2 regions of the Clostridium sp. LY3-2 genome follow, and region 1 is predicted to be linked to the other one. Evidence: a T-box and tRNA genes for the amino acid it is inferred to sense, from the RefSeq annotation. Region 1 holds a T-box; the other holds one or more tRNA genes.
What was found. The T-box of region 1 lies ahead of asnS (asparagine--tRNA ligase). A T-box ahead of a tRNA ligase gene usually reads a tRNA of that ligase, here a tRNA-Asn.
Positions count from the first base shown of each region.

Region 2: it has a tRNA-Asn gene. The T-box ahead of asnS (asparagine--tRNA ligase) is inferred to sense a tRNA for this amino acid. The anticodon was not compared.

Region 1 is NZ_JAMDLQ010000026.1:22,008-27,984, reverse strand. It holds gene M4I33_RS09050 (DUF4179 domain-containing protein) at 1-187, opposite strand, end outside; gene M4I33_RS09045 (sigma-70 family RNA polymerase sigma factor) at 191-718, opposite strand; gene M4I33_RS09040 (Xaa-Pro peptidase family protein) at 851-1,930, opposite strand; gene M4I33_RS09035 (metallophosphoesterase) at 2,046-2,744, shown strand; gene M4I33_RS09030 (cytochrome b5 domain-containing protein) at 2,782-3,180, opposite strand; T-box leader at 3,281-3,525, shown strand; gene asnS (asparagine--tRNA ligase) at 3,598-4,995, shown strand; gene M4I33_RS09020 (amino acid permease) at 5,249-5,977, shown strand, end outside.
Region 2 is NZ_JAMDLQ010000027.1:10,566-16,542, forward strand. It holds gene greA (transcription elongation factor GreA) at 171-650, shown strand; gene lysS (lysine--tRNA ligase) at 666-2,174, shown strand; gene M4I33_RS09225 (hypothetical protein) at 2,220-2,414, opposite strand; tRNA gene M4I33_RS09230 (tRNA-Asn) at 2,556-2,630, shown strand; tRNA gene M4I33_RS09235 (tRNA-Asn) at 2,699-2,773, shown strand; tRNA gene M4I33_RS09240 (tRNA-Asn) at 2,977-3,051, shown strand; tRNA gene M4I33_RS09245 (tRNA-Asn) at 3,112-3,186, shown strand; gene M4I33_RS09250 (LURP-one-related/scramblase family protein) at 3,221-3,709, opposite strand; T-box leader at 3,820-3,990, shown strand; gene M4I33_RS09255 (glycine--tRNA ligase) at 4,043-5,443, shown strand; gene murD (UDP-N-acetylmuramoyl-L-alanine--D-glutamate ligase) at 5,634-5,977, shown strand, end outside.

The DNA of each region.
Region 1 (5,977 bases):
AACTAGTGCCGCATAAAACTACTAACCCTAAGAGAGCTATTTTTAAAAACTTTTTTTCTCTCTTTATACTATTTCTTTTCTTTAAACTATTTAATGTATCATTAATCTTATCATCTATATTTTTAGGAATTTCATTACTTCCATCTTCTATTAATGCCTTTATTTTTTTATCAAAATCATTATTCATATACTACATAATCCTCCCCATCAAATCTGCTAGTTTTTTCTTTCCCCTTAATAATCTAGTTCTAACAGTAGAATCTTTCAAATTCAAAACCTTAGCTATATCTTTTTGCTTCATATCCTCAAAATAATATAAAAGTATTATCTCCTTTGTTTCTTTAGGCAATTTCTCTATAGCATCCTTTAAATCTAAATTCTCATAAGAATCGTCTGTACACTTATTTGATATTTCTTGTATTTCTTCTAAACTTATAATATCTTTGTTTTTAATTAATATCTTTTTACATTCATTAATTAAAATTCTTACAAGCCAAGTTTTAAAATACTTCTCTTCCCTTAAATTTTCTATATTCTCATAAGCATTTATTATAGTATTTTGTATAGCATCTTCTATATCACATTCTCTTTTTAATATACCCTTTGATACTTTATATAAATTAAGTTTATTTTCCTTTATTAATTTAGAAAATGAATCCTTATCTCCTTTTTTTGCTTTATAAACATCTGATCTAGGCTTAAACAAAGCTATTTTCAAATTTCAAGTCCCCCTTAAGCTTTAAATTAATTACGTAATTACATATTAGATAATTATTCAACGTAAAATGTTTCAAGCCTTTAAAAAAAGATAAAAAAAAAGATACCTAAAATTTTTAGGTATCTTTTTTCATTATTTAATTACTGTAAGTTCTTTAGTTACTTGATTTAACTTTTCACAGCCGTTTTTAGTTACTAAAACTAAATCTTCTATTCTAACTCCGATATCATCTTTTAAGTAAATACCAGGCTCTATTGAGAAAATCATTCCTTCTTTAACTTCGTTATGGTTTATAGCACTAACATCTCCAGCGTCGTGACACTCTATTCCTATGCAGTGACCCGTTCTATGCGTAAAGTACTCTCCATATCCTTCTTTTTCTATGTAGCTTCTAGCTGCATTATCTATATCGCTAAATTTAACTCCTGGTTTTATCATAGCTATAGCTCTTTCGTTAGCTTCTTTTACTATGTTATAAACCTTAGCATGTTCTTTTGATGGTTCTTCTTTAAAGAATACTGTTCTTGTCATATCTGAGCAGTAATCCTTATACACTCCTCCCATATCGATTACTATGCTATCTCCTTTTTTAAGAACTGTATCATCAGTTCCGTGATGAGGATCTGCACCGTTTGGGCAAAATGCAACTATAGGACTAAATGAAAATTTGTTCATTCCATTTTTAGCGTATAGCTCTTTTAAAAGGTCTGCATAATATCTTTCAGTTTTTCCTTCTTCAAGTCTTTCTAAAAGTTCTACCATAGTTTTATCATTTAATCTTGAAGCTTCTTTCATAAGCTTTATTTCTTCTTCATCTTTAACTCTTCTTAAATCATCTATTATTGTAGATGAATTTACGTATCCACTAGCACTATTTATATCCATTAATCTTATTAAGAATTGTGCTGGCATAGTTTTATCTATTCCTAAAACTTCGTTTTTATCTACAAAACTTGAAAGTAGTTTTATTGGATCTTCTGTATCAGTATACCAAGCTAAATCTACTCCTAAATCTTCGTTTATAGGGAAAAGTTTATTTATAATTAGTTTATGCTCTCCATTAGATTTAATAAGAAGCGCTATCATTCTCTCCCCTGGACTAAACCATTTTCCTGTTAAATAAAATAATGATGGAGGTGCTGAAACTACCATTTGCTTTAAGCCTTGTCTTTGCATCTCTTCAATCACATTAAAAATTCTGTTTACCTTCATTCTTTATCCCTCCGTTTATGTATATTTATCTTCTATTATACACTATTTAATAACTTTTATATCTCTCTTCTATTGTTGTATAATATAGTTATATTGAATTATGGAGGTCTTAACAATGAAAATCGCAGTTATTTCTGATATACACGGAAATCTATATGCACTAATGAGAGTATTAGAAGATATAGAAGACAATAAAGTAGATACAATCGTATGTCTTGGAGACCTAGTTGGGTACGGTCCTCATCCAAACGAAGTAGTTGCTATGATAAGAAGAAGAAAAATTCTTTGCATTAAAGGAAATTATGATGCAGCTGTTTGTGAAAATGAATTTAATTTTATAAGAGAAAATACTATTAATTCATTTACATTACCTTGGACTGTAGAAGAATTAAGAGCTGAAAACAGGCATTATCTTGATAATTTACCTACTTCACTTAATCTTAATTTTGATGGTAACAATATTTTATTTGTACACGGTAGCCCAAATAAAATAAATGAATATATGCTAAAAGACTCTGAGGAAACTGAAACTATTATGAAAGAACTTAATTATGATATTTTAGTTTCTGCACACACTCACCTTCCTTGTGCTAAACAATTTGATAACAAATTATTTATAAACGATGGAAGCGTTGGTAAACCAAAAATCGGAAGACCAAACCCTACTTACGCTATATTAAATATAGACAAAGATAGTGGAACTTCTGTTAAAATTCACGAAGTTGAATATGAAGTAAAAAGAATAATTAAAGATATGAAGATGTTAAACTTCCCTGAGAGACTTATATCTTCATTTGAAACTGGAACTGAATAAAAAAATTCTGAGATGATTTTTATCATCTCAGAATTTTTTATTCTATCAATATGCCAACAATCCTAGAACTTTTAAGTTTTACTTTATCTTTATTGTTACATGCTTTGTATTCATTAGTAACATCTTTTCCAGGTTTTATATTGCAATATACTCCCTCTTTAAATCCAGTAACACCAGTAACATCATAAACTGTTCCTTCTATAGCTATGTAAGCTAAGTTATTTCCAAGTCCATCGTATTTTGAAAGCTCCTCTATTGTAAATTCTTTTCTCATATAATCTAATAAATTATATTCTTCTAATATAATTTCTATATCTTCCATTATATTTTTTATTTCCTCTACTATCTCTTCTTTATTTTTAGACCTTTCTAATAACATTTTTTTAAGTTTATTTATTTGATTATTTTTTTTAATTAGAAGTTTTTCTAGTAACATTTTATCCCCCAAAGAAATATTAGTATATAAAATTAATATATGCTTACTATATTGCATTTGATAGAAAAGTATTGTAAAATCAATTTAATGTATTCAAATTAAAAAAACTTTGACGAGAAGAGTAGACTTAGGACGTAGTTCTTAGCGAGTGAGGGATGGTGCGAGCCTCATACGAAGCCTTTGATTGAAGAACATCTCTGAGTTTCTAACCGAAAGCTTTTAAAGCAAGTAGACTTAGACGGATCCAAACCGTTAATATTGGATGGCATAAGTTTTGTGCCTGTTAAAGCCGGCTGTTTATCAGCAATTTGGGTGGTACCGCGGATATATCCTTTCGTCCCTTATAGTTTAGGGAAACGATAGGATTTTTTTATTGTCTAAAATTAAGAAAAAAACAATTACTAGGAGGTAATATTAATGAACAAAGATAACGTATTAGTTAGATCTCTTTACAGAAACACAGCTGAATATTTAAACAAAGACGTAACTATAACTGGATGGATAAGAACTTTAAGAGCTTCAAATGCTTTTGGTTTTGTAGAAATCAATGATGGTTCTTTCTTTAAAAATATCCAAGTAGTATTTGGAAGCGAATTAGATAACTTTAAAGACGTTTCAAAGTTACCTATATGCTCATCTTTAAAAATAATAGGTACTTTAGTAGAAACTCCAAACGCTAAACAACCGTTTGAGATTCAAGCTAAAGAAATAGTAATAGAAGGTATGTCAGATTCAGACTACCCACTTCAAAAGAAAAGACACACTTTCGAGTATTTAAGAAGCATAGCTCACTTAAGACCTAGAAGTAATGCTTTCTCAGCAGTATTTAGAGTTAGATCAGTTGCAGCTTATGCTATACACAAATTCTTCCAAGAGCAAAACTTCGTATACACTCACACTCCAATCTTAACTGGTAGTGACTGTGAAGGTGCAGGAGAAATGTTTAAAGTAACTACGTTTGATTTACAAAACGTACCTACTACTAAAGAAGGAACTATAGATTTCAAAGAAGATTTCTTCGGAAAAGAAACTAACCTTACAGTTTCAGGACAATTAAACGGTGAAACTTTTGCTTTAGCATTTAGAAACATCTATACTTTCGGACCAACATTTAGAGCTGAAAATTCAAACACAGCAAGACATGCTGCTGAATTCTGGATGGTTGAACCTGAAATATCATTTGCAGATTTAAATGATAACATGGAACTTGCTGAAAAAATGCTAACATATGTTATTAAATATGTTATGAATGAATGCCCTGAAGAAATTCAATTCTTCAACCAATTTATAGATAAAGGTTTAGTAGAAAGATTAAATCACGTAGTAAACTCAAACTTTGCGAGAGTTACTTACACTGATGCTGTAGAAATACTTAAATCTTGTGATAAGAAATTCGACTACCCTGTTGAGTGGGGAATCGACTTACAAACTGAACACGAAAGATACTTAACTGAAGAGCACTTCAAGTGTCCAGTATTTGTAACTGATTATCCAAAAGATATAAAAGCATTCTACATGAGAATGAACGAAGACAACAAAACAGTTGCTGCTATGGACCTTTTAGTTCCTGGTATCGGCGAAATAATAGGTGGAAGCCAAAGGGAAGAAAGACTTGATGTTTTAAAAGCAAGAATGTCTGAACTTAACTTAAACGAAGAAGATTACTGGTGGTATTTAGAGCTTAGAAAATACGGAGAAACTAAGCACTCAGGATACGGATTAGGATTTGAAAGATTAATAATGTATATAACTGGTATGTCAAATATCAGAGACGTAATCCCATTCCCAAGAACTACAGGTCAATCAGACTTCTAATAAAAAAGCCACTGAATTCAGTGGCTTTTATTTTCAACTTTTTTATTCCATTCTAATCTTAATTTGTAATAATTTTAATTATTATGGAACATATTGACTATAGTGTACATCTTGTATTACTATATGTTATGATACGATAATTAAATCTTTAACAAAACCAATCACACGTTATTTAAATGTTTACATTTAGTTAACATATTAAGATTTATTATCTTGTTATTTTAAAAATGAATATAGTTATGGGGGGTTCTTTATGAACGCAAAAAACGATACTAAAAAAATCATGTGGTATAGTCTTGCACTTATGGCCTTCTCTGCTGTTTGGGGATTTGGAAACGTTGTTAACGGATTCTCTGAATTCGGAGGACTTAAAGCGATTGTATCATGGATACTAATTTTCGCAGTATATTTCGTTCCTTACGCTTTAATGGTTGGGGAACTTGGTTCTGCATTTAAAGATTTAGGTGGTGGGGTTAGTTCTTGGATTAACGAAACTATAGGACCTAAACTTGCTTATTATGCTGGTTGGACTTACTTTGTTGTACACTTACCTTACATATCACAAAAACCTCAAGGTGCAGTTATTGCAGCTTCTTGGGCAATATTCCAAGATGGTTCAATAAGTAATCTTAGCCCTTTATTATTACAAGCTCTTTGCTTAGTAATATTCTTATTTGGACTTTGGTTTGCATCAAAAGGAATTAAAGCATTAAAGAACATAACAACTATAGCCGGTACATCAATGTTTATAATGTCAATTCTTTTCATATTATTAATGATTGCAGCACCAGCTATAACAAATGCACCTCTTCTAAAAATAGATTGGTCATTTGATACATTCATGCCTACTTTCGACGTTAAATACTTTACTAGTTTATCTATATTAGTATTTGCTGTTGGTGGTTGTGAAAAGATTTCACCTTATGTAAATAAGATGAAGGATCCTTCTAAAGGTTTCCCAAAAGGTATGATAGCACTTGCT
Region 2 (5,977 bases), on a different contig from region 1:
GAAATTGGAATACCGATTAATTCCTTAGAATAGTCAGTTTTGTTGACATATTATAGGCACTGATTTATAATATTTTAAATGAAATTCAATTGTGATTAGTATATTTTATGTCAAGTAAGATAATAAAAAATATATTACCCAAATTAGTTTTTGGTAAAGGGGAGTTAAGTATGAGTGAAAAGAAAACTTTTGTTATGACTGTAGAAGGTCTTAATAAACTTGAAAACGAATTAGAGCACTTAAAGACAGTTAAGAGAAAAGAAGTAACTGAGAGAATTAAGGTAGCTTTAGGATATGGAGATTTAAGTGAGAACTCTGAATACGATGAAGCTAAAAACGAGCAAGCATTCGTAGAAGGAAGAATCATGCAAATCGAGAACATGCTAAAAAATGCTGAGGTTGTTGATGAATCAGAAATACCTTCAGATATAGTAGCAGTAGGTTCAATAGTAAAAGTTAAAGATTATGAATTTGATGAAGAAGTTGAATATACAATAGTAGGTTCAGCAGAAGCAGATCCAATGGAATTTAAAATATCTAACGAATCACCAGTAGGAGAAGGTTTAATAGGTAAAAAAGTTGGAGATATAGTAGAAATAAATGTTCCAGGAGGAGTTAATAAATTCGAAATCCTAGGAATTAGAAGATAAAACGGAGGGATATCAATGTCAACTGAGGAAATGAATGTACAAGAGTTAGAAGCTCAGTATAGTGAACAAGAAGCTCTAAGAAGAGAAAAATTAGCTGAATTACAAGCAGCTGGAAAAGACCCATTTGACGTATACAAGGTAGAAACAACTCATGTATCACAAGAAGTCAAAGATAACTTTGAGGAGTTAGAAGGAAAGACTGTTAAATTAGCAGGTAGAATAATGTCTAAGAGAGGTCAAGGGAAAGTAGTTTTCTCTGACATACAAGACATTGCAGGTAGAATCCAATTATTCATAAAGATCGATGTAGTTGGAGAAGAGGCTCTTAAGGCATACAAAGCATATGATTTAGGAGACTGGGTTGCAGTTACAGGAGAAGTTTTCAAAACTAAGGTTGGAGAAATTTCTGTTAAGGTTTCAGATGTAGAACTAATCTGTAAATCATTAAAGCCACTACCAGAGAAATTCCACGGATTAAAGGATCCAGACTTAAGATACAGACAAAGAGAAGTAGATATAATCACTAATCCAGAAGTTAAAGAAACTTTCATTAAGAGATCTAAAATAGTTAGAGCTATAAGAGAGTACTTAGATGATAGAGGATTCTTAGAAGTAGATACTCCAACACTTGCAACTATTGCTGGTGGAGCTGCTGCTAGACCATTTATAACTCATCACAATACTTTTGATATAGATATGTATCTAAGAATTGCACCAGAGTTATACTTAAAAAGATTAATAGTAGCTGGATTTGATAAAGTATACGAAATGGGTAAAAACTTCAGAAATGAAGGAGTATCAGTTAGACATAACCCAGAGTTTACAGCAATAGAGTTATATGAAGCATATGCAGATTACAACGATATGATGGAAATAACAGAAAACATGGTAGCTTACGTTTGCGAAAAAGTTAACGGAACTACTAAAATCACTTACGAAGGAACTGAAATAGACTTTACTCCACCTTGGAGAAGAGTAACTATGGTAGATGCAGTTAAAGAGTATGCTGGAGTTGACTTTAATGAAATTAAAGACGACAAAGAGGCACAAGCTATAGCTAAAGAAAGAGGATTAGAATTCCCTAAACCTTTAGATAAGGTAACTAAAGGGGAAGTTCTTAACATGCTATTTGAAGAGTATGGTGAGTCAAAATTAATCCAACCTACTTTCTTAATAGACTACCCAGTAGAAATTTCACCTCTTACTAAAAAGAAAAGAGGAAACGAAATGTTTACTGAAAGATTTGAAGGATTCGTATACGGAAGAGAGTTATGTAACGCTTACTCAGAGCTTAACGACCCAATCGTTCAAAGAGAAAGATTTGCACAACAAGAACAAGAAAGAGAATACGGAGACGATGAAGCTTACATGCTAGATGAAGAATTCATGAGCGCTCTAGAAACAGGAATGCCTCCAACAGGTGGTCTTGGAATAGGAATAGATAGATTAATAATGTTCTTAACTGATTCATCATCAATTAGAGACGTTATCTTATTCCCAACTATGAAACCAATAAACAAATAGTTTATATATAAATAGACATTATGATAGGATAGCCTATCATAATGTCTATTTTTTATTTTTGAAGGAAGTTATAAAATATTCTAAAAGTGAACCGCCTACTGCTACAAAAGGTAAGAGCAGTACATATGCTATATAGTTAGAATCTAAATAAGATTCACTAAAAAATATAAGTAAGATTCCAAAGAGGATAGGAAATAAAACGATAAATAAGTTTCTTTTTAAAATTTTATTAAATGGCATAACAGAACCTCCTAATAGTTCATTATTATATAATACTATTAATGGTAAAAATTAGAATAAAAACTAAAAATAAATACCAAAATTTCAAAAAACACTTGCAAATTCTACAAAACTTGATATAATAATCAATGTGATAAACGTTCCGCGATAGCTCAATGGTGGAGCACTCGGCTGTTAACCGATAGGTTGGAGGTTCAAGTCCTCTTCGCGGAGCCAATTTTATTTTAAAAGGAAGTTTATCATATGTCGCTTTGTGTTAGTAAAGATACTGCACTTAATAATAATCCGCGATAGCTCAATGGTGGAGCACTCGGCTGTTAACCGATAGGTTGGAGGTTCGAGTCCTCTTCGCGGAGCCAAAGAAACAGTGATTTAATCACTGTTTTTTTTTCGCCTAAAAAATATAAGGTTTATATAAAAAACATTTTAGGTAAAGATTTAGATTAAAGATACGGTATAAGATTTAGCTAGTTTAAATAAAAACTTATGTTAATTTAAAGTATTTAAAAAAAATACTTGCATTTTAAATGAAAACTGATATAATATTCAATGTAATGAATGTTCCGCGATAGCTCAATGGTGGAGCACTCGGCTGTTAACCGATAGGTTGGAGGTTCAAGTCCTCTTCGCGGAGCCAATTTTATTTTAAAATCATTCATTACAAAGTCGGTTGTGTTAATAACACAAATTTTAATAATCCGCGATAGCTCAATGGTGGAGCACTCGGCTGTTAACCGATAGGTTGGAGGTTCGAGTCCTCTTCGCGGAGCCAAAGAAAGCAGTGAATTTATCACTGCTTTTTTTATTTATTCTTCACCTTCATCATGTTCTACTAAATCTATAATTATAGAAGCTGCTAAAATAAGTGCATGATCATCAAACTCAAATACTTCTACTACGTATTTATCAGTTTCTGAAATAAGCTTTTTAGAAACTGTAGCTATTTTCTCATCATCTTCATCAAAAAACTCGAATTCATGATCTATAAAATCTCCCTTTATTTCAATTTCACCGTAAGGTGTATCTAAAATAAAATTTTCTTTTAAAGGAGTAAGGAGCTTTTTATGAACTTCTGCATAATCTTCTCCATTTTTCTCAATAATAAAAGAATCAGTAAAGCTTAAGAGTTTCTTTTTTAATTTAAATAATTTATTTCCGTTATGATCCTTAAAATATAATTTTTCTGAAGAGGCGCGGATTTTGCCGTCAATTTCATATCTTAAATTACCTTCTGTATCTTTTACTTTATAGTCATTTGAAATGGCTACAAGATTTTCACTTAAAATGTATTTCATATAATTCCATCCCTTCTTTAAAAATAGTATACAAATAAATTATAATACATATTTATAGATAAATTCTTGACATATAGAAACCATTTGGTAAAATTAATAATATAATTTAAATATGTACGTCGAAAAAGAAGAGTAAATTCAAAATATTTCTTTTAGAGAGATGATGGAAGGTGAAAATCATTAGAAATTTGGATTGAAGGGAGCTTTGGAGTACAGTTACTTAGAAAGTTGGGCTTTAGCCAAGAAGGGTGGAACCGCGGAAAATAAATTTCGTCCCTTTATTGTGCTTTAAGGCTTTTTTTATTACAAAAAATTAATTTGGAGGGATAAATTATGGCAGTAGAAAAGACTATGGAAAAAATCGTAGCGTTATGTAAAAACAGAGGATTTATATTCCCTGGCTCAGACATATACGGTGGACTTGCAAACTCATGGGATTACGGTCAATTAGGAGTAGAGTTTAAGAACAACGTTAAAAAGGCTTGGTGGCAAAAGTTCATCCAAGAAAGTCCTTATAACGTAGGAGTTGACTGCGCTATATTAATGAACAAAAGTGTTTGGGAAGCTTCAGGTCACTTAGGAGGATTCTCAGATCCTTTAATGGACTGTAAAGAATGTAAAACTAGATACAGAGCAGATAAATTAGTTGAAGATCATATGACAGAATCAGGAGTAGAAGTTGCTTCAGCTGATGGTATGTCAAATGAAGAGTTAAAAACTTATATAGAAGAAAATAATATAGTTTGTCCAAACTGTGGAAAAATGAATTACACAGATATAAGACAATTTAACCTTATGTTTAAAACATTCCAAGGTGTAACAGAAGATGCTAAAAATGAAATATACTTAAGACCAGAAACAGCACAAGGTATTTTCGTAAACTTCAAACAAGTTCAAAGAAGTTCAAGAAAGAAAGTACCATTTGGAATAGGTCAAATAGGTAAATCATTCAGAAACGAAATAACACCAGGAAACTTTACATTTAGAACTAGAGAGTTTGAGCAAATGGAACTTGAATTCTTCTGCAAACCAGGAACTGACTTAGAATGGTTTGGATACTGGAGAGATTATTGTTGGAACTTCCTATTAAACTTAGGAATGGATGCAAAATCATTAAGAATGAGAGACCACGGAGAAGAAGAATTATCATTCTACTCAAATGCTACATCAGATATAGAATTCTTATTCCCATTCGGATGGGGAGAACTTTGGGGAATAGCAGATAGAACTGACTACGACTTAAAGAAACACCAAGAGCATTCAGGTCAAGATATGAGTTATCTAGACCCTCAAACTAATGAAAAATACGTTCCATACGTAATAGAACCATCACTTGGAGCTGATAGGGTTGCACTTGCATTCTTAGTAAATGCATACGAAGAAGAAGATTTATCTACAGAAACTAAACAAGATTCAAGAGTAGTTATGAGACTACACCCAGCGCTTGCACCTTACAAAGCTGCAATACTACCATTATCTAAAAAACTTTCAGAAAAAGCTGAAGAAGTATATTCTTTATTAGCTAAAAAATTCAACGTTGAATACGATGAAGCTGGAAGCATAGGAAAGAGATACAGAAGACAAGACGAAATAGGAACACCATTCTGTATAACAATTGATTTTGAAACTGTGGAAGATGGAGCAGTAACTGTAAGAGATAGAGATTCTATGGAACAAGAAAGAATTAAAATAGAAGATTTAGAAGCTTACATCCAAAAAAGCTTAGAATTTTAAAAAATAGCCTGCCTTATTAACCTAAGGTAGGCTTTTCGCATATAAAAAAATAAAAATGTTTTTATATTGATAGATATGCTTATATTATGGTGAAAAACTTAAATGTGGGTGTTATAATTATTAGGAAATGGGACAAAATTTAAGGTGGTCAAAAAAGTTAAGCTGAAGGCACTATAATTGGAGGAGAAGTATGAAAAAGGATTTTAATGAGTTCAAGAAATTTATAAAAGACAAAAAAGTAGGGGTTGTAGGTATTGGAGTAAGTAATATTCCATTAATTAATTTCTTATTAGAACTTGGTGCAAAAGTTACAGCTTTCGATATGAAAAATGAAGAGGATTTAGGAGATGTAGCGATAGATTTCAAAAACAAAGGAGTTAAGTTATCATTAGGTGAAAACTACTTAGATAATTTAACAGGCTTTGATGTTGTATTTAAAACACCATCTATGAGAATAGATAGCGAAGCTTTAGTTAGAGTTTCAAAAGAAGGTGCTTATATAACATCAGAGATGGAAGAGTTCGTTAGATATTG